DNA from 3 places in the Roseateles sp. GW821-FHT09G09 genome. Region 1 is predicted to be linked to each of the others. Evidence: predicted binding sites of a transcription regulator. Region 1 holds the regulator's gene; each other region holds the start of a gene.

Region 1 (7,464 bases):
CGGCGGCGAATTCGTGCTGCGCATCGAGGACACCGACGTCGCGCGCTCGACGCAGGATTCGGTCGACCAGATCCTGGCATCGATGAAGTGGCTGGGCCTCGCGTACGACGAAGGTCCGGTCTACCAGATGCAGCGCCTGGCGCGCTATCACGCGGTGATCGAGCAGATGATCGCGACGGGCACCGCCTACCGCTGCTATTGCTCGCCCGAGGAGCTCGCCGCGATGAAGGCGGGTCAGGAGGCGCGCGGCGAGAAGCGTCGCTACGACGGCACGTGGCGTCCGGAAGCGGGCAAGACGCTGCCGGCGATCCCCGCGGGCATCGAGCCGGTGGTGCGTTTCAAGAATCCGGTCGACGGCGACGTGACCTGGGACGACCTCGTCAAGGGACCGATCACGATCAACAACCGCGAGATCGACGACCTCATCCTGCTGCGTCCGGATGGCGTGCCGACCTACAACTTCGCGGTGGTGATCGACGACTGGGACATGAAGATCACCCACGTCTTCCGCGGCGACGAGCACATCAACAACACGCCCTGGCAGATCAACCTCTTCAACGCGCTGGGCGCGTCGCTGCCGTCGTTCGGGCACATCCCGGTGATTTTGGGCGACGACGGCCTGAAGCTGTCCAAGCGCCGCGGCGCGGTCAGCGTGACCGCGTACGAGGAGAACGGCTACCTGCCCGAAGCGATGCTGAACTACCTGTCGCGCCTGGGCTGGAGTCACGGCGATGACGAGCTCTACAGCGTGGCGCAACTGGTGTCCTGGTTCGACGGCTCCCACATTTCCAAGAGCCCCGCGCAATGGGATCCGGCCAAGCTGGAATGGGTCAACGCGCATTACATCAAGCAGGCGGACGATGCGCGCTTGGCGTCGCTGGTCGCTGCCCAACTCGCCAAGCGCGGACTTGCCGCGCCGGAGCGCCTGGAAGCGATGTGCGCGCTGTTCAAGGATCGCTGCGCCACCACGGTGGCCCTGGCGGACTGGCTGGCGATGTATGTGTCGCCGGTGATGCCGACCGAGGCCGATCGCGCCCAGCATCTGACCGATGCGGTGAAGCCGGCCGTGCTGGCCTTCGCCGACAAACTCGAGGCGCTGCCGGTGTGGGACAAGGCAGCCATCAGCGGGGCCATCAAGGAAACCATCGGCGCGCATGGCTTGAAGATGCCGCAATTGGCGATTCCCGTGCGGGTGCTGGCCTGCGGTCGTTCGCAGACCCCGTCGGTGGACGCGGTGCTGGAACTTTTCGACAAAGAAATTTTGTTGAACCGCTTGCGTTCCGTTTAAAACTCGATCTATACTCTCGTTCTCGCTTGAACAGCGCGACGTTCGAAACGAACTTCGAAGCGGCAGACGATGAATCAAAACGGGGAGCGCGAGCTCCCCGATGAAATTCAAGAGCCGAAAAGAAGCCGGGTCGAATCCCCGAAGGGGGTATAGCTCAGCTGGGAGAGCGCTTGCATGGCATGCAAGAGGTCAGCGGTTCGATCCCGCTTACCTCCACCAAACTTCAGTTTGCGTGGCGCGCGGTTCAAGGGAAGAAGGTTCAGTCCCCTTCGTCTAGAGGCCTAGGACACCACCCTTTCACGGTGGCTACAGGGGTTCGAATCCCCTAGGGGACGCCAAGTTTCGAACTTGGTTGCTGACCAGAGATTGAATGAGAAAATCGAAAAATTCTTTGGAATTCGATTTGATCGTTGTCAAAATCAGGTACAGTAACGAAATCGACGCAGCGATGACATCAAGCAATTGATCGAATCAAAGCGACATGAGTTTGATGCGACGGATCGAAAGATCTTGAGTATCTGGAGTGGTAGTTCAGTTGGTTAGAATACCGGCCTGTCACGCCGGGGGTCGCGGGTTCGAGTCCCGTCCACTCCGCCAACACAGTTGAGACTCGGGCGGCGTACCGATTCGATGCGAAAGCATTCGGGGGTATAGCTCAGCTGGGAGAGCGCTTGCATGGCATGCAAGAGGTCAGCGGTTCGATCCCGCTTACCTCCACCAGAGCACCTTCGGGTGGGATGGTTGCAAGGTACACGCGGTTCGAGTCGAGACAGCAAGTCCAGTCCCCTTCGTCTAGAGGCCTAGGACACCACCCTTTCACGGTGGCTACAGGGGTTCGAATCCCCTAGGGGACGCCAAGTTTGACAAGGCTTGGCTGCATCACGGTTCTGCATGGAGCCGATGGCTTGCAGCAGAACTTGTTCGCAAATGATATCGATGCACCCAATAGCGTCGTATCTGGAGTGGTAGTTCAGTTGGTTAGAATACCGGCCTGTCACGCCGGGGGTCGCGGGTTCGAGCCCCGTCCACTCCGCCAGCATTAAAACCCTGTCGATGCAAATCGGCAGGGTTTTTTCTTTTGTGTGTTCGCTGGCGTCGTCCACTGGTTGCGCGACATTTGCTGCGACGGGTCCGAGATCAAAGATCCGGATATTCGCGCTTTCGTTGTGCCGTATAACTCCACCAATCTCGTGGTGGGCCGCCGTTCATGAAATCGACGGCGGCCATATAGGTATCCAGCACGCACGGATCGTGCCGCTGACCGGTCAGTTTGCAGATCCGTTGATACAGCGCAAAGGCATCGGCACCGACGAGATCCGCCGGCTGACGAATCCCCATCCGCTCGAAATCGCGCACCATCGCCGGTCCGATGTTGGGAATCTGCCGAAGCGACGCGCATTCCGCAGCCGAAGCCGCCTTGGTGTGCGTCTTTCGCGCGCTCATGAGGGAATCCTGGCGCTCAGTGGAAGCCGCCGGAGCGGATCAGGCCGACCGCCAGGCCCTCGATCGCAAACTGTTCGTCCGGGCTGACCTCGATCGGCTGGAAGTCGCTGTTTTCAGGCAGCAGGCGAATGCCGTCGGCATGGCGCTGGAAGCGCTTCACGGTGACCTCTTCCCCGATGCGCGCCACGACGACCTGACCGTTGCGAGCCTCGCTGATCTTCTGCACGGCGAGCAGGTCGCCGTCCACGATGCCGATGTCCTTCATGCTCATGCCTTTCACGCGCAGCAGGAAGTCCGGCGCCTTCGAGAACATCGAGGGGTCGACGCTATAGTGCTGTTCGACGTGTTCCTCGGCCAGGATGGGGGCGCCAGCGGCGACCCGGCCCACCAGCGGCAAGGTCAGCTGCGCGAGGCTCGCCAGCGGCAGCGCGAACTGGCTGTGCTCCCGCGCGCGATTGACCTGGCGCAATGCCGTCGATGGCAACCGGATCCCGCGAGCGGTGCCGCCCACCAGTTCGATGACGCCCTTGCGCGCCAAGGCCTGCAGGTGTTCCTCGGCGGCGTTGGCGGACTTGAAGCCCAGTTGCTGCGCGATCTCCGCGCGGGTGGGTGGCGAGCCGGTGCTCTCGATGCTGTCGCGGACCAGATCGAAGATCTGCTGTTGCCGGGCGGTGAGTTTGGGCGGAGTGTCCACGAGCAAGCCTTTGTTCCATTGAGGGGCGGATGTCGAAGACGAGGCGACCCGAGGGTTCGGAGGCCGCCTGAGAATTCATCCAGCATCTGGATTTTTATACAGGAGACGAGAAATTGCAAAGTGCGGCGCAGACCCTCGTGATCATCGGCACCGGCGGGACCATCGCCGGCGCTTCCGGGCGCGCGACGGACAACGTCGGCTACAAGGCCGGCTCGCTGTCGGTGGCGGCGTTGGTGGGCGCGGTGCCGGCGCTGGCGGCCAGGGCGCTCGAGGCTGAGCAACTGGCGCAGCTCGACAGCAAGGACATGGATCACGCGACCTGGGCCCGCCTCGCGCGCCGGGTGCGGGCGCATCTGGATCGCCCCGAGGTGCGCGGCATCGTGATCACGCACGGCACCGACACGCTGGAGGAGACCGCCTACCTGCTGCAGCGCGTGCTCGCGCCCGAGAAGCCGGTCGTCCTGACGGCGGCGATGCGCCCGGCGACGGCCATCCAGGCGGATGGTCCGCAGAACCTGCTCGACGCGGTGGCCGTGGCCGAGGCCGACGACGTGCGCGGTGTCGTCGCGGTCGTTGCGGGGAAGGTGTGGTCGGGCTTGGAGCTGCGCAAGACGCACACCTACCGCCTCGATGCCTTCGAGGCCGGGCCCGACGCCGGGCCGCTGGCCGTGGTGGAGGAGGGGATCGTGCGCCGCTTCCGCGATTGGCCCCAGGGCGAGGCCTTGAGCGCGACCTTGCTGCCCGAGGACGCTTCGCGCTGGCCGTGGGTCGAGGTGCTGGTCAGCCACGGCGGGGCCGACGCGCGCGCCCTGGAGGCCTGGCGTGCCGCGGGGCTCCAGGGGCTGGTGCTGGCCTGCACCGGGAACGGCACGCTGAACCGCGCGCTCGATGCGCCGGTCCAGGCGCTCAAGGACGCCGGCATCCCGGTCTGGCGCACGACGCGATGCGCGCAGGGGCGCATCGTCGGCGCGAGCGACGAACCCGCGGCCGCGCTGTCGCCCTGGGCGGCGCGCATCGAATTGATGCTCACGCTGCTGCGGCCGCGCTGATCCCGTCGCGCATCGCTGATCCCGCATCGGACCAAAGAATCGGGCCAAAGAAAAAGCGCCGGCATTGCCGGCGCTTTTTTCATCGCGAATCCGGATGGGGCCGGATCCGGACGATCAGACGATCGTCAGCGTGACGTCGATGTTGCCGCGGGTGGCGTTGGAGTACGGGCAGACCTCGTGCGCCTCGGCGACCAGCTTCTCCAGCGCGGCGCGGTCCATGCCCGGCACCGAGATCTTCATCGACACGGCGATGCCGAAGGCGCCCGGCTTGTTGGCGTGGGGGCCGATGCCGACTTCGCTGGTGATCGAGACTTCGGCCGGCAGGGCGACCTTGTTGCGGCCCGAGACGGCCTTCATCGCGCCGATGAAGCAGGCGGAGTAGCCCGCGGCGAACAGTTGTTCAGGGTTGGTGCCGGCACCGCCGCCGCCGCCGAGTTCCTTTGGCGTCGACAGGTCGACCTTCAGCGCGCCGTCGGACGACTGCGCGGTGCCTTGACGGCCGCCAGTGGCGGTGGCGGTGGCGGTGTAGAGGGCTTTTTCGATGGCCATGTGAGGCTCCTTGGTGGTGATGGGTGGGGGGTGAACGGACAACTCGGGGTCAGGTCTCGCCATCCTCGTCCGCAGTGACGGGATCGGCGGGATCGCGAGCCAGGTGGGTCAGTACGTTGGCTCGCAATTCATGCAGGCGCTTTGTCAGCGACTCCAGTTCGGCGGGGCCGCAGGCGCTGGCGCAGGCCAGCTGTTCAGGGATGGCGACGGCCTGGTCGCGCAGTGCGCGGCCGGCCGGCGTCAGATGGATCTCGACGCGACGCTCATCGGTCAGCGCACGACGGCGCTCGATGAAACCACTCGACTCGAGGCGCTTGAGCAGCGGCGTGAGCGTGCCGGAGTCCAGGTTCAGCCGTTGCCCCAGTTCAGAGACGCTCGGGCCGTCGGTCTCCCACAGCACCAGCATCGCCAGGTATTGCGGGTAGGTCAGGCCCATCGGAGCCAGCAGCGGCTTGTAGAGCTTCGTCATCGCCAGCGAGGTCGAATAGAGCGCGAAGCACAGCTGAACGTCCAGCTTCAGCCAGTCCGTGCCCGCAGGCACTGGCAGGGCGCGAACCGCGGCCGGGGCGGCGGCGGTGTCCTGCGGATGGAAGCGGGTCGTGTTCGGCATGGGATGAACTATAGCGAGCAATTCAATTGCGCACAATTGAAATGGTCTTTGAGCGTGGTTGACGGGAACTATGGGCGGCGATCGCCGGAAGTTCCAGAATGAAAAACGCCCCGGGGACGTGATCACCGGGGCGTGCTGAAGCGCGGGGCAGAGTCAGCCCGTCGTCTGGATCGCGTCGACCTGTTCGCTGAGTTCGAGCCAACGGAGCTCCGCGGCTTCCACCTCGTCGCCGATGGCCTTCAAGCGCTTTCCGGCGTCGGCGATCTGCGCCGACGTCTGGCCGGCGCCGGAGAGCTGCGCTTCAAGCGCGGCGCGCTCTTCCGACCACGCCTTCATGCGGGTATCGATCTGCTCCATCTCCTTGCGCAGCGGGCGTGTCTGCTCGGACAGTTTCTGGCGGGCCTGTCCGCTGAGCTTGCGGTCTTCCCGCTTGACGGGGGCGGACGGTGCCACCGGCGCGGCAAGCACGGGGGCTGCTGCCACCGCCACGGGGGACGGCGCAGGGGCGGCGGGGGCGGCGCTCGTGGCGCTTGTGGCGCTGCTGGCGCGGGCGCTGCGCAGTGCCTGCTTGGCCTCTTCCTTGGCGAGCTTCGCGGCCTCCTTGGACCGATCGAGCAGCCAGCGCTGGTAGTCGTCCAGGTCGCCGTCGAAGGGCGCGAGCTTGCCGTCGGCCACCAGCCAGAACTCGTCGCAGACCTCGCGCAGCAGGGCACGGTCATGGCTGACCAGCATGACGGTGCCTTCGAACTCGTTGAGCGCCATCGACAGCGCTTCGCGCGTCTGCAGGTCCAGGTGGTTGGTCGGCTCGTCCAGCAGCAGCAGGTTGGGGCGCTGCCAGACCAGCATCGCCAGCACCAGCCGCGCCTTCTCGCCCCCCGACAGGCTGCCCACCTCCTGGTTGACCATGTCCCCGACGAAGCGGAACTGGCCGAGGAAGTCGCGCAGCTCCTGCTCGCGCGCGTTCGGGCTGACCTCCTTGGCCAGCCGGATCATGTGCATCAGCGGGCCTTCGTCGGGCCGCAGCACGTCCATCTCCTGCTGCGCGAAGTAGCCGATCGACAAGCCCTTGCCCTCGGTGATCGTGCCGCCCATCGCGCGCTGCATGCGCGCCACCGTCTTCACGAAGGTCGACTTGCCCTGACCGTTCGCGCCCAGGATGCCGAAGCGCTGGCCGGCGAGCACGGAGCGGTCGATGCCGCGCACGATGACCTTCTCGCCCTCGTCCGTGTCGTAACCCACCGCGACCGTGTCGAACATCAGCATCGGATTGGGCAGGTTCTGCGGCTCGCGGAACTCGAAGCTGAAGTCCGAGGCCGTCAGCACCGGCGCCAGGCGCTCCATGCGTTCCAGCGCCTTCACGCGGCTCTGCGCCTGCTTGGCCTTGCTGGCCTTGGCCTTGAAGCGGTCGATGAACTTCTGCAGGTGCGCCATGCGCTCCTGCTGCTTGCTGAAGGCCTGCTGCTGCTGGAGCATGCGCTCCGCGCGCATCGATTCGAACGCGGTGTAGTTGCCGCCGTAGCGGTACAGCTTCGCGTCGTCCAGATGCAGCGTGACCTTGGTGATCGCGTCCAGGAACTCGCGGTCATGGCTGATGATGATCATCGTGCCTTCATAGCGCTGCAGCCAGGCTTCCAGCCAGACCAGGGCATCCAGGTCCAAGTGGTTGGTGGGCTCGTCCAGCAGCATCAGGTCGGACGGGCACATCAGCGCGCGCGCCAGCTGCAGCCGCATGCGCCAGCCGCCGGAGAAGCTGTTGACCGGCGCATCGACCTGCGCGCCCTTGAAGCCCAGGCCCATCATCAGCGCCTGCGCGCGGGCGGGCGCGTCCAGG
Region 2 (7,464 bases), on a different contig from region 1:
GGCATCGACGTCGTCGATCTTCAGCGCGAGCGCCTGCATCAGCGGCCCGATCGCGTCCTGCGTCCGTCCGCTGCGCCGCAGCGATTCACCGAGGTAGCGTTGCAGCTCGTTCGACGCGACCTGTGCATGCGGCTCCAGCAGCGCGACCGCCGCGGCGTAGCGGCCGCGGCCCATCTCGTGGAGGGCGTCGCGCAGCAGGTCGTTGTGGGCATCCATGGGGACGATTATGGGAGTTCAGGCCGTCGATCCCGACGTCGCGCACAGCGCGATGCAGAACGCCATGAAAGCCTCCACCGAGGCCGGCGGCAATCGCCGCGACGGCCGCACGATGTGGAGCGGGAAGGTCTCGCCGGGCCAGTCGGGAAACAGCTCGACCAGCGTGCCGTCCGCGATCAGGTGCTCGACGCTCAGCGCCAGCACCTGCGCCACGCCCGCTCCCGCGACGCAGGCCTGCACCATCGCGTCGGCGTCGGTCATCGTCAGCGAGCCCGACGTGGCCACCGTCAGCTGTTCCTTCGCGCGGCCCTTGCCGCGCACGAAGATCCATTCGAAGGGCCGGCCGCGCTGCGGATCGATGTACTGGAGGCAGTCGTGCTTCGCCAGCTCGGCGGGCTTGCGCGGACGCCCGCGCCGGTCGAGGTAGGACGGTGCCGCCACCGTCAGCACGCGGTTCTCCAGGAGCTTGCGCGAGGTCATCGTCGACGCCGGCTGCGGCCCGAAGCGCACGGCGACATCGACGCCTTCCGCGACCAGGTCCCCGCTGCCGGGGAATTGCACCATCGTCAGCGTCAGGTCCGGATAGAGCGCCTGCAGCCGGGGCAGGGCGGGCGCGAGCACGTAGCGCGCGAACAGCGGATTCAGGCTCACCCGCAATGCGCCGCGCACGCTGACCGCCGCGCCCGAGACGACGTTCGCGGCCTCCTCGATGCCTTCCAGGTGCGGCACCGCGTGCTCGTAGAGCCGCGTGCCCTCGCCGGTGAGGTGCAGTGAGCGCGTCGTGCGGTCGAGCAGGCGCACGCCCAGACGCTCCTCCAGCCGCGACACCGCCCGGCTCACGCCCGAGGCCGACATCCCCAGCACTTCGCCCGCCTTGCTGAAGCTGCCCGACTCCACCACCGCGGCCAGCACGCTCATGCCGGCCAGCAGCCGTCCGTCGATGCTCATCCCGTTGTCCTCATCTTTGAATTTCAGCAAAGGTCATTTGAGTGACTCTACCTTTATCAAAGATCGTCCGCTTCGCATCATTCGCTCCGTTCCCCCTGGGTCGATGCCCCCATCGATCCGCCGGACGAATCCCCAACGATTTCCAACGGAGTTCCCATGACCGATCGCGACATCCTCTTCAAGTCCGGCACCGTCATCACGATGGATCCCGCGTCGCCCAACCTGGCCGTCGGCGACGTGCTGGTGCGGGACGGCCGCATCGCCGCCGTCGGCCCCGACCTGACCGCCGGCGACGCCGAGGTGATCAATGCCGCCGGTTGCATCGTGATGCCCGGGCTGGTCGACGCCCACCACCATGCGTGGCTGGGCGTGATGCGCCGGCTGATGCCCGACGTCGACGACCTCTTCGCCTACATCGACGTGGTCGCCAGCAAGCTCGGCGCGCACGTCCGCCCGCGGGACATGTACACGAGCACGATGCTGACGGCGGCCGCCTCGCTGGACGCCGGCATCACGACCCTCGTCGACGCCTGCCACAGCTCGCGCAGCCCCGAGCACACCGATGCCGCGCTCGACGCGCTGCACGCCTCGGGCATCCGCGCGCTGCACATGGTCGGCCCGGCGATGGACAAGGGCGCGTCGTCGGCGCATCTGCCGGGCGACCTGGCGCGTCTGGCGGCACGCTGGAACGCGGGCGACAGCCGCGTGCAGGTCGGACTCTTCGGACAGTTGAAGCTGGACTGGTGGGAGGTCGCGCGGGGCCTGGACATGCGCATCCTGACCGAGTTCATCGGCGACCTCGCGCAGCTCGGCCCGGAGTTCGCGAAGCCCGGCGTGCTCGGCCCGCACAACCTCTTCAACCACTGCACGCGCGTTTCTGCGGCGACATGGCGGCTGTTCGCCGACGCCGGCGTGAACATCACCGTGAATCCGCGCTCGGACGCGCTGTTCGGTTTCGACGACGAGACCTTCGCCTACCAGGTGGCCGTCGACCACGGCCTGGCGCCGGCGCTGGGCATCGATCTCGACACCGCCTTCGGCAGCGACCTGTTCGGCGAGATGCATGCGCTGTTCCACCAGCAGCGCGCCGCGATGCGGTATCGCCGGTTCCGCGGCGAGGCGGGCGTGCCCGCGCCGATCGGCGTCGAGGAGGTGCTGCGTGCCGCCACCGTCAACGGCGCGCGGGCGGCGGGTCTGGAGGACCGCGTCGGTTCGCTGACGCCGGGCAAGGCGGCGGACCTGATCATGGTCCGCACGCAGGGTGCGGCCGTATTTCCGGTGACGAACGCGATCGCCACGATCGTGCAGGCGGTGGAGCGTGCCGACGTCGACACGGTCGTGGTCGGAGGGTGCCTGCGCAAGCGCGACGGCCGGTTGATCGACGTCGATCTGGCGAAGCTGGCGGCTGACGCGGCGTCCTCGCGCGACTTCCTGCTCGACGCCAGCGGGCATCGCGTCGATCTGTTCAAGACCGCGGCATGAGCGCGCCGACCTCCGCCGCGACGCTGAGCCGACCCGCGCCCGGCGTCATCGCGGCGCTGTTCTGCGGCTACCTCGCCGTCGGCCTGCCGCTGCCGGTGCTGCCGCTGTTCATCCATGAGCGGCTCGGCTTCGACGCGCTGACCGTCGGGCTCGTCATCGGCCTGCAGTTCGTCGCCACGGTGCTGACGCGCGGCTATGCCGGGCGGCTCGTCGACGGGCAGGGCGGGCGGCGCTCGGCGTTGCAGGGCGCGATCGGCTGCGCCTTCGCGGGTCTGCTGTACCTCGTCGCGGCACTGCCTGGGTGGTCGCCGTCGATCGCGTTGGCCATCGTCGTCGCCGGACGGCTGGTGGCCGGCTTCGGAGAGAGCCAGTTCGTCACCGGCTGCGTGTCCTGGTCCATCGCGTCGGTGGGGCCGCAGCGCGCGGGCCTGTCGATGTCGTGGACCGGCATCGCGATGTTCGGCGCACTCTCCATCGGTGCGCCGATGGGGATGTGGCTGTATCGCGGCCAAGGTCGAGGCCACGACCTGGTTGCCGTGATGGCTGCCTGCGTCGCGGCGCCGCTTGCCGCCTGGGCCGTCGCGCTGGTGACGCCGTCCTACCGCATGGCCGGCGGCGCGCGGCTGCCGTTCCGGCGCGTGGTGGGCCAGATCTGGCGGCAGGGACTCGGGCTGACGCTGCAGGGCGTCGGGCTGGCCGGACTGACCGCGTTCGCGTCGCTGTACTTCGCGGCGCGCGGGTGGACGCATGCCGGCATCGTGATGACCTGCTTCGGCGTCGGCTTCATCGCGGTGCGGTTGCTGCTCGGGCACCTGCCCGACAGGATCGGCGACCGGCGCGTGGCGCTGTGGTCCTTGACCGTCGAGGCGATCGGGCAGGGCCTGGTCTGGGGAGCGCCGGGGGAGGCCGTCGCGTTGGCGGGCGCCTGCGTGACCGGCCTGGGTTGCGCGCTGATCTATCCGGCGCTCGGCGTCGAGGCGCTCAAGCGCGTGCCGCCGGCCAGCCGTGGCAGCGCGATCGGCGCATTCGCGGCGTTCCTCGACATCGCCTATGGCCTGGCCGGTCCGACGGCGGGCCTGGTGGCGGGTCGCTTCGGCTTCGCTGCCGTGTATGGGCTGGGCGGGGTGGCGGCGCTGCTCGGCGTGGTGCTGATCGTCACCGGCCCGACAGGCAGTACCGTGCCGACGCGCACGGCGTCGGAATGAGAGCGGCGCGGCGTCGAGAGGTGTGGGTGCGGGTGCGGGTGCGGCAGCCCGGGATGTCCATGGGCACTGGCATTCTGCGGCGATACTGTATAAATTGACAGTATGCCGCAAGACACCAAGATCGCTGCCCCGCCGCTGTACCTCCAGGCCGACGCGCTGAAGGGGCGGGGCAGCGCCTGGGCGATGCCGCACCGCTTCGAATCGCGCGAGCGCGAGCAGTACGACGACGGCTGGGGCACGCTGGACCAGGAGGCGCTCGAGGAGCACGTCGCCCCGAAGACCGAAATCATCGAGGAGCAGGCGAAGAAGATCGTCAGCGGCAACCAGTCGCCCGACATCGGCTTCGACCTGTCGATCAATCCGTACCGCGGTTGCGAGCACGGCTGCATCTACTGCTTCGCGCGGCCGACGCACAGCTACCTGAACCTGTCGCCGGGCCTGGACTTCGAGACCAAGATCATCGCCAAGGTCAACGCCGCCGAGCGGCTGCGGGAGACGCTGGCCTCGCCCGCGTACAAGCCCGCGCCGCTGGTGCTGGGCACCGCCACCGACGCCTACCAGCCGATCGAGCGCAAGCTGGGCATCACGCGCGCCGTCGTGGAGGTGCTGACGGAGGCGCGGCATCCGTTCTCGGTGGTGACCAAGTCCAGCGGCATCGAGCGCGACCTGGACCTGATCGTGCCGATGGCGCTGCGGCAGCAGGTGTCGGTCTACCTGTCGGTGACCTCGCTGGATCCGGCGCTGTCGCGGATCCTGGAGCCGCGCGCGGCCTCGCCGCAGCGGCGGCTGCAGACGATCAGGGCGCTGGCGGACGCGGGCGTGCCGGTGGGCGTGAGCGTGTCGCCGGTGATCCCCTTCCTCAACGAGCCGGAGCTGGAGCGCATCCTCGAAGCCGCCGCGGAGGCCGGGGCGACCAAGGCCTTCAGCATTCCCTTGCGGCTGCCCTGGGAAGTGGCGCCGCTGTTCCACGACTGGCTGCGGCTGCATCAGCCGGACAAGGCGGCGCGCATCATGGCGCGGCTGCGCGACATGCGCGGCGGCAAGGACAACGATCCACGCTTCGGCACGCGCTTCACCGGCGAGGGGATCTGGGCCGAGCTGCTCCAGCAGCGACTGCGCAAGGCGTCCAAGCGACTGGGCCTGGGCCGCGAGCGGCATCAGTTCGACTTCAGCGAGTTCCGCCCCCCGTCGAAGGTGGTGGGGCAGCAATCGCTGTTCTGAACGGTGGCAAGACCTGGCCCCTCGCCAGCTGATGTTTTCCAGTTGATCCTTTGCCAGCCGATCCTTTGCCAGCGGATTTAGCAATGACCTTCCTCAGTATGCGCAGGGGGAGTGACCTACCGGGATCAATGCCCCCCGATGAAACGCTCTTCGGAGGGAATGTTTTTCGAGCGCATCACGCAGAGACTGATTGCCTTTGAGTCGAGGACTCGCAATGCAGGAGTGGTGATGACATTGGATGTGAGGGATATGAAGTGCGGCTCAGAGGTGCGGCCCTTGATCGCGATCATGGTGCAGCCGCCGCCGACCCGGGGCGATGTGTCGGAATACGAACTGCTGATCGATTTGTTGAAGACCCCGGACGTGCTCTTCGGGCCGATGGGCTGGCAAGGGCTGCCGGATGCGCGCTGCCGTTACGCGAACTGGGAGGAACTCGAGCGGCCGCTGGAGTTCCTTTGGAGGAGTGGGATTTCCCCGCGGCACCTGCAGCACCTGCTGCTTCTGGCAGGGCATTTCGCTCAACGACATTCGCTGCGGCGGGGGGACGGCAGTACTCTCCCTGTACGAAGAGGACACCATGACCAGTTTCCGCTATGACATTCCGATGCAGCTTTCGCGCGAGCGGGCGCATGAGCGGACCATGGCGTTCTGGCACGAATTGGGATCGGTCGACCTGATGAAGGCGAACTTCCTCATCGTCTTCACTGAAGCGTCTGCGCCACCGGTCGTTAGCGCCTCTGTGTCCCCTGCATGATCAAGGGGCCAAGCCATGCCGATCACGCCCAATGACCTGCTCGAGGCGGCCCGGCGGCAGGCACTCGACCCTTCGGAAACTTGGCGCCGATCGGCAATCAGCCGCGCCTACTATGCGGCTTACCACCGCTGCAGGGATTGGGAAAGTACGCTACCCACGTTGGGTTCGAACGCCGGGCCTGCCGGAGGTCGACATCAGGAACTGATCAACTGACTTCGGAACCCGGCGCCGGAGTGTGGAATGGAGGTCGGCAATCGATCGCGTGCTTCCAGCTACCAGCTGTTTGCCCAACGCCAACGTCGAGTGGACGCCGACTATGACCTCCACGTGGAAGTCACTGAAGCGACGGTGCGCCTGCAGTTGGAAGAAGTCCAGCAAATCCTGACACGCTGTGACCAAGCACTGCCCCAATCGATGCTCCAGCGTGACCGGCCATGATCACCCACGCCGGCACGCACCCACCCAGTCCCACTCCTTGCGATAGACCGAGGTCTCCACGCCGCTGAGGCTGAGCACCGTGTGATACAGCCCGTCATGCGACATCGGCGTATCGCGACGCTGCGTCAGGCACGCGCTGTCGAGCTTCTGCGATTGCCGCGTCTGTTCCGGCAGCCACAGGATCAGCGGCACATGCTTCTGCTGCTTGGGCGCCAACGCGTAAGGCATGCCGTGCAGGAACAGGTTGTTCTCGCCCAGCGACTCGCCGTGGTCAGACACGTACAGCAGGCTCGGGTCGAAGCGCTGCGCCTGCGTGCCCAGCCAGTCGATCGCCTTCGCCAGCACGTGATCGGTGTAGGCGATCGTGTTGTCGTAGGCGTTGCGGACCTGGTCCAGCTCGCACTGCTGCAGCGCGTTGCTGCGGCACTCGGGCTGGAAGGGCTTGCGGTCGTCCGGCGTGCGCAGGTAGTAGGCGGGACCGTGGCTGCCCATCTGGTGCAGCACCAGCACGACGCCGCGCGCGACACGTTGCGGATCCAGCGCGGCGATGCGCGCGTCCAGGTCGTGCAGCATCACCTCGTCCAGGCACTCGCCGTCCGCGCGGCACAGGCCCGCGGGAATCGGATGATCCGGCCGGGCGGGATTGATCGCCTGCGCATTCGGCACGCGGTCGCAGATCCCCTTGCAACCCGACTGGTTGTCCAGCCACAGCACCGCCAGCCCGGCGTGCTGCAGCACGTCCAGCAGCGTCTGCTGGTTGCCGGGATGATCGACGTACACCTCGCGGCCGAGCTGCGAGAACATGCACGGCAGCGAGGCCGCCGTCGACGTGCCGCAGGAAGCGACCTCGCGGTAGCTGAGCACCGGCTTGGTCGACAGCTCCGGATTGGTCGGCTTGCCGTAGCCGTTGAGCTGGAAGTTCTCGGAGCGCGCGGTCTCGCCGACCACCAGCAGCACCAGCGGCGGCCGGGCGCCCGCGGCTCGCGGCGCGAGCCTGGCGTCCGCCGCGACGACCTCGAGCGGCCCCTTGGGCTTCTTCTGCTTCTGCGCGGCCAGCGCGGCGCTCGCCCAGATCGCGTTGATCGGGCTGACCATCTTGGTCAGCGCCTTGTTGTTGCGCAGCGTGGAGGCCAGGTCCGCCGTCCGCGTCGCCGCGAGCCCGACGCCCAGCGCCAGCGCCACGGCCACGCTCGCGAGGTT
Region 3 (7,464 bases), on a different contig from region 1:
GCCGGCCCGATGCCGAAGCTGATGTCGTGCGACAGGATGCTGCGCAGGTAGAGATGCTGGTTGCCGGTGCGACCGGCCAAGTCGGCGCGACGGGTGCGCAGCACGACGCCGTTGTCGTCCGGGCCCTCCGGGCCGCCCGGGCCGCCCGGGCCGCCCGTGTTCCCGCCGTTGGCGGCTTTCGTCCGCGCGACCACGTCGTTGGCCGCCTCGACGATCGCCAGTCGCAGGGTCTCGCCGGGAATCGCCCGGTCGGCCCGCGCGTAGAGCGACTCGAGCAAGGCCACCGTGCGCTGCGCCGGCGCGCGGTCGCCCTCGATGTTGAAGTGCTCGGCGCGATGGGTGATGCGCACGCTCAGCGCCGCCTCGATCTGGCGGAGATGCTCGTCCAGCGGGCCGCACAGGTGCGACAGGCGACGGTTGTCGGCGGGGGTGAAGGCGTGGCGCAGGTTCAAGCGGAGAAGGCTCCGTATTCAGGGGGGTTGAGGACGGTATTGTCGCGCGCCGGTGCGCGGCGCGCTTGCCGCGCCTGCACAATCGCCCCCCATGCACCGGACCACGGAACAACAAGGAGACGCTGCCGGCCCCAGGGATGCCGTGCCGGCGCAGGGGGGCTCCAGGCCTGCGGCGTTCGGCGCCGCGGCCGCGCTGACATTGGCCGTGCCGGTCTGCCTCGCGCAAGTGGCCGGTGCCGCGGTCGCCGGCTCCGACGTCACCGCCGGCTCCTTCGCCACCTTGTGGACGAGGCTCGCCCCGCAGCTCGCCTACGGCCTGCAGTCCGCGCTGGTGCTGATGGCCTTCGTGCTGGGACTGCTGATCTGGCAACGACGCGCCCAGCGCCATATCTCCTGGCTGCTCGTCCTGATGCCGGGATGGGTCGTCATGGTGGGTCTCGCGCCGCTGTCGTCGTGGCGCACGGGGATCGCGGTGATCCTGGCGCCGTGGCTGCTCTGGTCCGCGGTGCACTACTTGATGCGACGGATGCGGCGACGGGACCGCCGCATGCACCGCGCCCTGCTGGCCCAGGCGCTGCTCTTTCCCGCCGCGCTGCTGCTGCCGGTACCGGCCACGCGCATCGCCGCCTTCGCGCTCTGGTGGCTGGGCGCGCAGCTGCTCGTGGCGATGGCCTGGCACCTCTGGCATCTCTGGCAGGACATGTTCCTGCCGACCTTGGAGGAGCGCTACCCGCGGTCCGACTTCATCCTCAGCTGTGTGCTGATCGGCTTCGGCGCGTTCGCGGTCCTGACGGCCTGGAGCTTGCCGGGCAGCGGCCTGGCCGGCATCCTCGGCCCGCTGTGCCTGCTGGGCCTGGGCCTGCATCGCGTGCGCGAGTTCGCCCGCGCGCTCACGCAGTCCGAGCTCGCCGTCCTGCAAGGCGAGTTGCGCCTGCAGGAGCGCATCGCCGAACTGGAGCGCCATTTCGATCAGGTCGCGGAGACCAAGCTGGAGCAGGTCACCGAACGCGAGCGCAAGCGCATCGCCGCCGACCTCCACGACGACCTCGGCGCCAAGCTGCTGACCATCGTGCACACCAGCGAATCGGACCGGATCTCAACGCTCGCGCGCGAAGCGCTGGAGGAGATGCGGCTGTCCGTGCGCGGCCTGACCGGCAAGCCGGTGCAACTGCTCGATGCGCTTGGGGACTGGCGTGCCGAAGTGGTCTCGCGCCTGGCCCAGGCCAACATCCTGGCCGAGTGGAAGTCGCCCGCCGAGGACATCGAGCACACCTTCCCCGCCCGTGCCTACGTGCAGACGACGCGCATCCTGCGCGAATCGGTCAGCAACATCATCAAGCACAGCGGCGCCACGCACTGCGTGATCAGCTGCTCGGCGCAGGACGGCTATTTCTCGGTGGTGATCCAGGACAACGGCCAGGGCATCCCGCTCGAGCTCGAGGGTCGCCTGGACAAGGGACACGGCATGGCCAGCATGAAGGCCCGCGCCAAGCAGATGCATGGCCAGTGCCTGGTCGAATCGGGTCCCGGTTGGGGCACCGTCATCCGGCTCACGATCCCCCTTTGATCACGCGCTGATCGCGATCTCCCGTGATCCATTGCCGCTGGCGCCACAGTCCGGCGTTGATCAGGATGGTCAGCCCCCCGAGAAAGCCGTACTGTTGCAGGAAGTCAGCGGGCACTCCGCCCGCACGACAATCCTGAGCAAGAATCCGCGCCATGAACCACATCCTGCTCCTCGAAGACATTCCCGAAATCCGCGCCTGGCTCAAGGTCCTGGTCAAGCAGGTCTTCGCCAACGCGGTCGTCACCGAGTGCTCGCGGGTGCAGGACGCGCTGCAGCAGGTCAACTCGCAGCGCTTCACGCTGGCGCTGCTGGACCTGGGCCTGCCGGACGGGTCCGGCGTCGACGTGATCTCCGCGCTGCGCGAGAAGCAGCCCGAGGTCCAGTCGGTCATCGTCACCATCCACGACGACGACGAACACCTCTTCCCCGCCCTGCAGGCCGGCGCCTTCGGCTATCTGCTCAAGGAGCAGTCTCGCGAGCTGCTGGTCGAGCAGTTGCAGCGCATCAGCCAGGGCGAACCGCCGCTGTCCCCGTCGATCGCGCGCAAGGTCATCGCCTACTTCACCTCGCAACGCCGGCCGCAGGCCGCGCAGGTGCTGCACGAGGTGTCGCTGACCGACCGCGAGACGGAAGTCCTGCTGCGCGTCGCGAAGGGCTTCACGCTGCCGGAGATCGGCGTGCAGCTGGGTCTGTCGCGCCACACGATCGCCGACTACGTGAAGCAGATCTACCGCAAGCTGAACGTGAGTTCGCGCGCCGAGGCCGCGCTGGAGGCCCAGCGCCTGGGTCTTTTCGGCAGGAACTGAGCGCCCAGGGCGCCGGCTCCCGAGGCAGGATCGCTCGCCGCGGGAAAATACTGGACAAATATCCAGCAGATCGCCGTCTAAGCGTCGACGAACGCGGATAATCCGCGCCCATGATCGGCAAGCTCACCGGCGTCATCGCGGAAAAATCGCCCCCGCAGGTTGTCATCGACGTGCAAGGCGTCGGCTACGAAGTCGACGTGCCGATGAGCACCTTCTTCAACCTGCCCGGCCTGGGCGAACGCGCCACGCTGTTGACGCACCTGAGCATCCGCGAGGATGCGCACGTCCTCTTCGGATTTCTCACCGCCGAGGAGCGCAGCACCTTCCGCCTGCTGATCAAGATCAGCGGCGTCGGTCCGAAGATGGCGCTCTCCCTGCTGTCGGGCATGTCGGTCGGGGATCTGGCGCAGGCCGTCTCCAAGCAGGAAGCCGGCCGGCTGGTGAAGGTGCCGGGCATCGGGAAGAAGACGGCCGAGCGATTGCTGCTGGAGCTCAAGGGCAAGCTGAGCCCGGACCTCTCGCTGCCGGTGTCCGTGGCCAACGACGCGCAGGCCGACATCCTGCAGGCGCTGGTCGCGCTGGGCTACAGCGAGAAGGAAGCCGGCAGCGCGCTGAAGACGCTGCCATCGGACATCGGCGTCAGCGAGGGCATCAAGCTGGCGATGAAGCACCTGTCATGAATCCACGCGCGCGGCGTACTCTCCCACCATGAGCATCCAGACCGACGACTTCACGCCCGCGCCGCAGCAGGCCCGACTCATCAGCGCACAACCCACGTCGCCGAACGAGGATGCGATCGAGCGCGCGCTGCGTCCCAAGCTGCTCGACGAGTACGTCGGCCAGGCCAAGGCGCGGGAGCAGTTGGAGATCTTCATCGGCGCCGCGAAGAAGCGCCGTGAGGCGCTCGACCACGTGCTGCTGTTCGGACCGCCTGGATTGGGCAAGACCACGCTGAGCCACATCGTCGCCGCGGAACTGGGCGTCAACCTGCGCCAGACCAGCGGTCCGGTGCTGGAGAAACCCAAGGACCTGGCGGCGATCCTGACCAACCTCGAGCGCAATGACGTGCTCTTCATCGACGAGATCCACCGGCTGTCCCCGGTCGTCGAGGAGATCCTGTATCCGGCGCTCGAGGACTACCAGATCGACATCATGATCGGCGAAGGCCCGGCGGCCCGTTCGATCAAGCTCGACCTGCAGCCGTTCACCCTGGTCGGCGCGACCACACGCGCCGGCATGCTGACCAACCCGCTGCGCGACCGCTTCGGCATCGTGGCGCGGCTGGAGTTCTACACGGCCGAGGAACTCCAGCGCATCGTGACCCGGTCTGCCGCGCTGCTCGGCGCGCCGATGGATCCGGAGGGCGCGCTCGAAGTCGCGCGCCGGTCGCGCGGCACGCCGCGGATCGCGAACCGGCTGCTGCGCCGCGTCCGCGACTATGCGGACGTCAAGGCGGACGGCACCATCACCCGCAACATCGCCGAAAAAGCGCTGGCGATGCTGGATGTCGACCCGTTGGGCTTCGACCTGATGGACCGCAAGCTGCTGGAGGCGGTCGTGCACCGGTTCGACGGCGGACCGGTGGGCCTGGACAACGTCGCCGCGGCCATCGGTGAGGAGCCCGGCACCATCGAGGACGTGATCGAGCCCTACCTGATCCAGCAGGGCTTCCTGCAACGCACGCCGCGGGGGCGGATCGCGACGCTGGCGGCTTATCGCCACCTCGGCGTCGCACCGCCGAAGCAGGCGGGGCAGCTGTTCGAGCTCGAATAGCGCGCTTCGGGCCTGCCGATGGCAGGCTCATCGACCACCGGGGTCGCAGCGCGCGGCACAGCAGCAACAATGAAAAAAGGCGCTCCGAAGAGCGCCTTTCTGCTTCCAGATCCGGAGATCAGAAGTTGTGGCGGACGCCCAGGGCGAACGAGCTCAGGTCGTCGCGCTTGTTCGCCGTGGAAGCGTCCACGGCGGTGTAGAACGCGTACACCTTGGTGCGCTTGCTCAGGTTGTAGTTGTAGGCCACGGTGTATTGCTTGCCACCGTTGCGACCGTTGTTGAACGAGTAGGCGCCAGCCTTGGTGCCACCGACGTTCAGGTGGAATTCCGATTGGCCCAGCGTGTACATCACGGCGGCGCGGCCGATCCAACGCGAGTCCTTCGCGCCCGGCGATTGCGGCGTGCCCGACTCTTCGCGTTGCGCGTAGCCGCCGAAGGTGAAGGCGCCCAGTTCATACAGGCCGCGGATCGCGTACTGCTTGGCCGAACCTTGCTTGCTGTAGCCAGCGCCCAGGTGCATCGGGCCCTGGTCGTAGTTCAGCGCGACGTCGTAGCCGCGGGGGTCGACGCCCTCGCCGGCGTGCAGCGTGAACTCGCCGTTGAAGCCGCCGACGTTCGGGGTGAAGTAACCGACCTTGTTGGTCTGCGTGAAGCCGGCACCGGAGTACAGCTTGTCTTCCGACGTGCCGGTGTCATGGTTGTGCATCGACACGTAGTCGGCGGTGGCGTAGTACGAGCCCGGGGTCCAGCGGCCCAGACGGATCGCGCCGAAGTCGCCGGCCAGCTGCACGCTGGCTTCACGGTTCCAGAACGCCGAGTTGGTCTGGCGGCCGTCGTCGGAGTTCAGGCCATGTTCCAGGGCGAAGCTGGCCTTCAAGCCGCTGCCGAGGTCTTCCGTGCCCTTGAAACCCAGGCGGGAGTTGTTGTTGATCACCGAAGCGACGCGGTCGTTGTTGCCGGTCTTGATGCTTTCCACCGAGGTGTTGATGCGACCCCAGAGCGTGACGGAGCTCTGCGCGAACACGGGAGCGGAAAGAGCCGCGATGGCCGCAGCGAATGCAATCTTTTTCATACCCACCTTCATCCAGTTGGAGGTTTCAGCCGGTCTGGCTCAATGGCTTTACTGCAAGGTGTGCGGAGTATAGAAGTGCGTTGCACGCACCCATAACGCCCGACGCAAAATTGCAACAGTTCCCCGTTAGGGGTGAACCAGAGGGCTGGCGGGTGATAGCAGACGTGCCGTCAGCACCTGGCCCGCCAGGAGTCCGGCCAGCACGACGATCTGCGCGATGGGGCCGAGCCGATGGGCATTCCAGAGGAACAGCGCGACCGCGCCGAGCAGCAGCAGGAACATCGCCCCCGCCGCCCAGGCGTGCGAGGACGCAACCTTCGGGTCGAACAGCGGCCTCGTGTGCGGGTCGTATCCGGGCGCTATGCGGGCACCGACGCCGGGTTCCCAGTGTGCGGGCTCCCACCACAGGCGCAGCTTGTCCCGCCAACGCGGCGTGCGCCGGGTCTTGGCCAGCAGCTTGGCGTACACCTGGACGTTGGCGGTCCACGGGTTCCAGCTCTGCAGCGAATCGCGGGTCCCGTAGACACAGGGCTCGCGATCCAGCTCTTCCTGGAAGCTGCCGAACAAGCGGTCCCAGATGACGAGGATTCCGCCGTAATTGCGATCAAGATAGGGATCGTTGACGGCGTGATGCACGCGATGGTTGGAGGGAGAGCAGAACCACCGGTCGAACCAGCCGAGCTTGCCGATCTGCTGGGTGTGAACCCAGAACTGGTACAGCAGGTCGATCAACGCGACCACGGCATACACCAGCGGCGGGAAGCCGAGGATCGCCATCGGCATGTAGAAGAGCCAGCCGACCAGCCAGCCACTGCCGGTCTGGCGCAGGGCGGTGGAGAGGTTGTAGTCCTCGCTCTGGTGGTGGACGGCGTGCGCAGCCCACAACAGCGCGGTCGTGTGGCCGAGCCGGTGGTGCCAGTAGTAGAGGAAGTCGTACAGCAGCAGTCCCAGCAGCCAGACCCACCACGCGCCCGCATCCAGGCGGGTCAGCGCCGCGCGCTCGAAGACCCAGGTGTAGATGCCCAGCGTGAAGAGCTTGGTCAGCACGCCCACCACCTGGCTGAGCATCCCCAGCGCGATGCTGCTCACCGCGTCGTTCAGGCGATAGGTGTTGCGCCCGCGGCGCAGGCCGATCCAGTATTCGAGCCCGATCAGGGCGAAGAACACCGGCGTTGCCAGCACGATGATCTGTGCGTCGGTCATGTGTCTCCTCGATGAGCGCTCGGTGCGGCGCTTCTGTCGATGTTGGCGGCCGCCAGCCCTCGTGGGAGCTGGCCATCCCGCGCTCAGGCCCGGGCGGTCGCCGTGGCGGCAGGCATGAAACCCGGCACGCCGGGATCATCCAGGGTCAGGCCTTGCAGATGCTGGTCGTCGTTCCATCCGACCAGGCTGAATCCTTGCGGCGAATGCAGCAGCCGGTTGATGCTCGTGTTGCCCAGGACCCAGCTGCGCGGCGCCTGCAGATCGATGCGGGTTGCCGCGCGGTAGAGGCAGTCCATCACACCGCCGTGCGCCACGATCGCGATCGTCTGCCCCGCATGGGCCGCGGCCAGCTCGGACACGACCGCGATGCAGCGGGCGTAGAGCGTGACCAGACTTTCCCCGCCGGGCGGCTCGAAGTCGGGATCACGCCGCCGCCAACGCAGGGCGTCCTCGGGGAATCCGGACTCGATCTCGGTCCAGAGCTTGCCCTCGTGGATGCCGAAGGCGCGCTCCCGCAGTCGCTCGTCGAGGCGGACCGCCAGCCCGTGCGGTGCCGCCAGGTGCCGGGCCGTCACCGCCGCGCGGTCCAGG

Evidence for each region. Region 1 encodes LexA, which represses DNA repair genes until DNA is damaged. Its sites were predicted from a motif close to ACTGTATNNNNATACAGT; they were not measured.
Region 2: a site for LexA is predicted at 3,936-3,953, ahead of AC07O8_RS08010 (PA0069 family radical SAM protein). Genes of this name have one in related genera too.
Region 3: a site for LexA is predicted at 2,875-2,892, ahead of ruvA (Holliday junction branch migration protein RuvA). Genes of this name have one in related genera too.

Annotation. Positions count from the first base shown of each region.
Region 1 is NZ_JBWKOG010000010.1:180,075-187,538, reverse strand. Features, by position in the region: gene gltX (glutamate--tRNA ligase) at 1-1,288, shown strand, start outside; tRNA gene AC07O8_RS24235 (tRNA-Ala) at 1,432-1,507, shown strand; tRNA gene AC07O8_RS24230 (tRNA-Glu) at 1,551-1,626, shown strand; tRNA gene AC07O8_RS24225 (tRNA-Asp) at 1,809-1,885, shown strand; tRNA gene AC07O8_RS24220 (tRNA-Ala) at 1,933-2,008, shown strand; tRNA gene AC07O8_RS24215 (tRNA-Glu) at 2,070-2,145, shown strand; tRNA gene AC07O8_RS24210 (tRNA-Asp) at 2,248-2,324, shown strand; gene AC07O8_RS24205 (helix-hairpin-helix domain-containing protein) at 2,426-2,731, opposite strand; gene lexA (transcriptional repressor LexA) at 2,748-3,425, opposite strand; gene AC07O8_RS24195 (asparaginase) at 3,539-4,474, shown strand; gene AC07O8_RS24190 (organic hydroperoxide resistance protein) at 4,589-5,023, opposite strand; gene AC07O8_RS24185 (MarR family winged helix-turn-helix transcriptional regulator) at 5,073-5,633, opposite strand; gene AC07O8_RS24180 (ATP-binding cassette domain-containing protein) at 5,787-7,464, opposite strand, start outside.
Region 2 is NZ_JBWKOG010000002.1:708,339-715,802, forward strand. Features, by position in the region: gene AC07O8_RS07990 (O-linked N-acetylglucosamine transferase, SPINDLY family protein) at 1-216, opposite strand, end outside; gene AC07O8_RS07995 (LysR family transcriptional regulator) at 235-1,164, opposite strand; gene AC07O8_RS08000 (amidohydrolase family protein) at 1,321-2,646, shown strand; gene AC07O8_RS08005 (arabinose transporter) at 2,643-3,851, shown strand; gene AC07O8_RS08010 (PA0069 family radical SAM protein) at 3,954-5,072, shown strand; gene AC07O8_RS08015 (hypothetical protein) at 5,211-5,669, shown strand; gene AC07O8_RS08020 (hypothetical protein) at 5,650-5,826, shown strand; gene AC07O8_RS08025 (phosphoethanolamine transferase) at 6,265-7,464, opposite strand, start outside.
Region 3 is NZ_JBWKOG010000001.1:1,086,534-1,093,997, reverse strand. Features, by position in the region: partial or broken gene AC07O8_RS04720 (PhoH family protein) at 1-452, opposite strand, end outside; gene AC07O8_RS04715 (sensor histidine kinase) at 544-2,019, shown strand; gene AC07O8_RS04710 (hypothetical protein) at 2,003-2,173, opposite strand; gene AC07O8_RS04705 (response regulator) at 2,172-2,825, shown strand; gene ruvA (Holliday junction branch migration protein RuvA) at 2,936-3,505, shown strand; gene ruvB (Holliday junction branch migration DNA helicase RuvB) at 3,534-4,598, shown strand; gene AC07O8_RS04690 (porin) at 4,717-5,670, opposite strand; gene AC07O8_RS04685 (sterol desaturase family protein) at 5,797-6,873, opposite strand; gene AC07O8_RS04680 (histidine phosphatase family protein) at 6,957-7,464, opposite strand, start outside.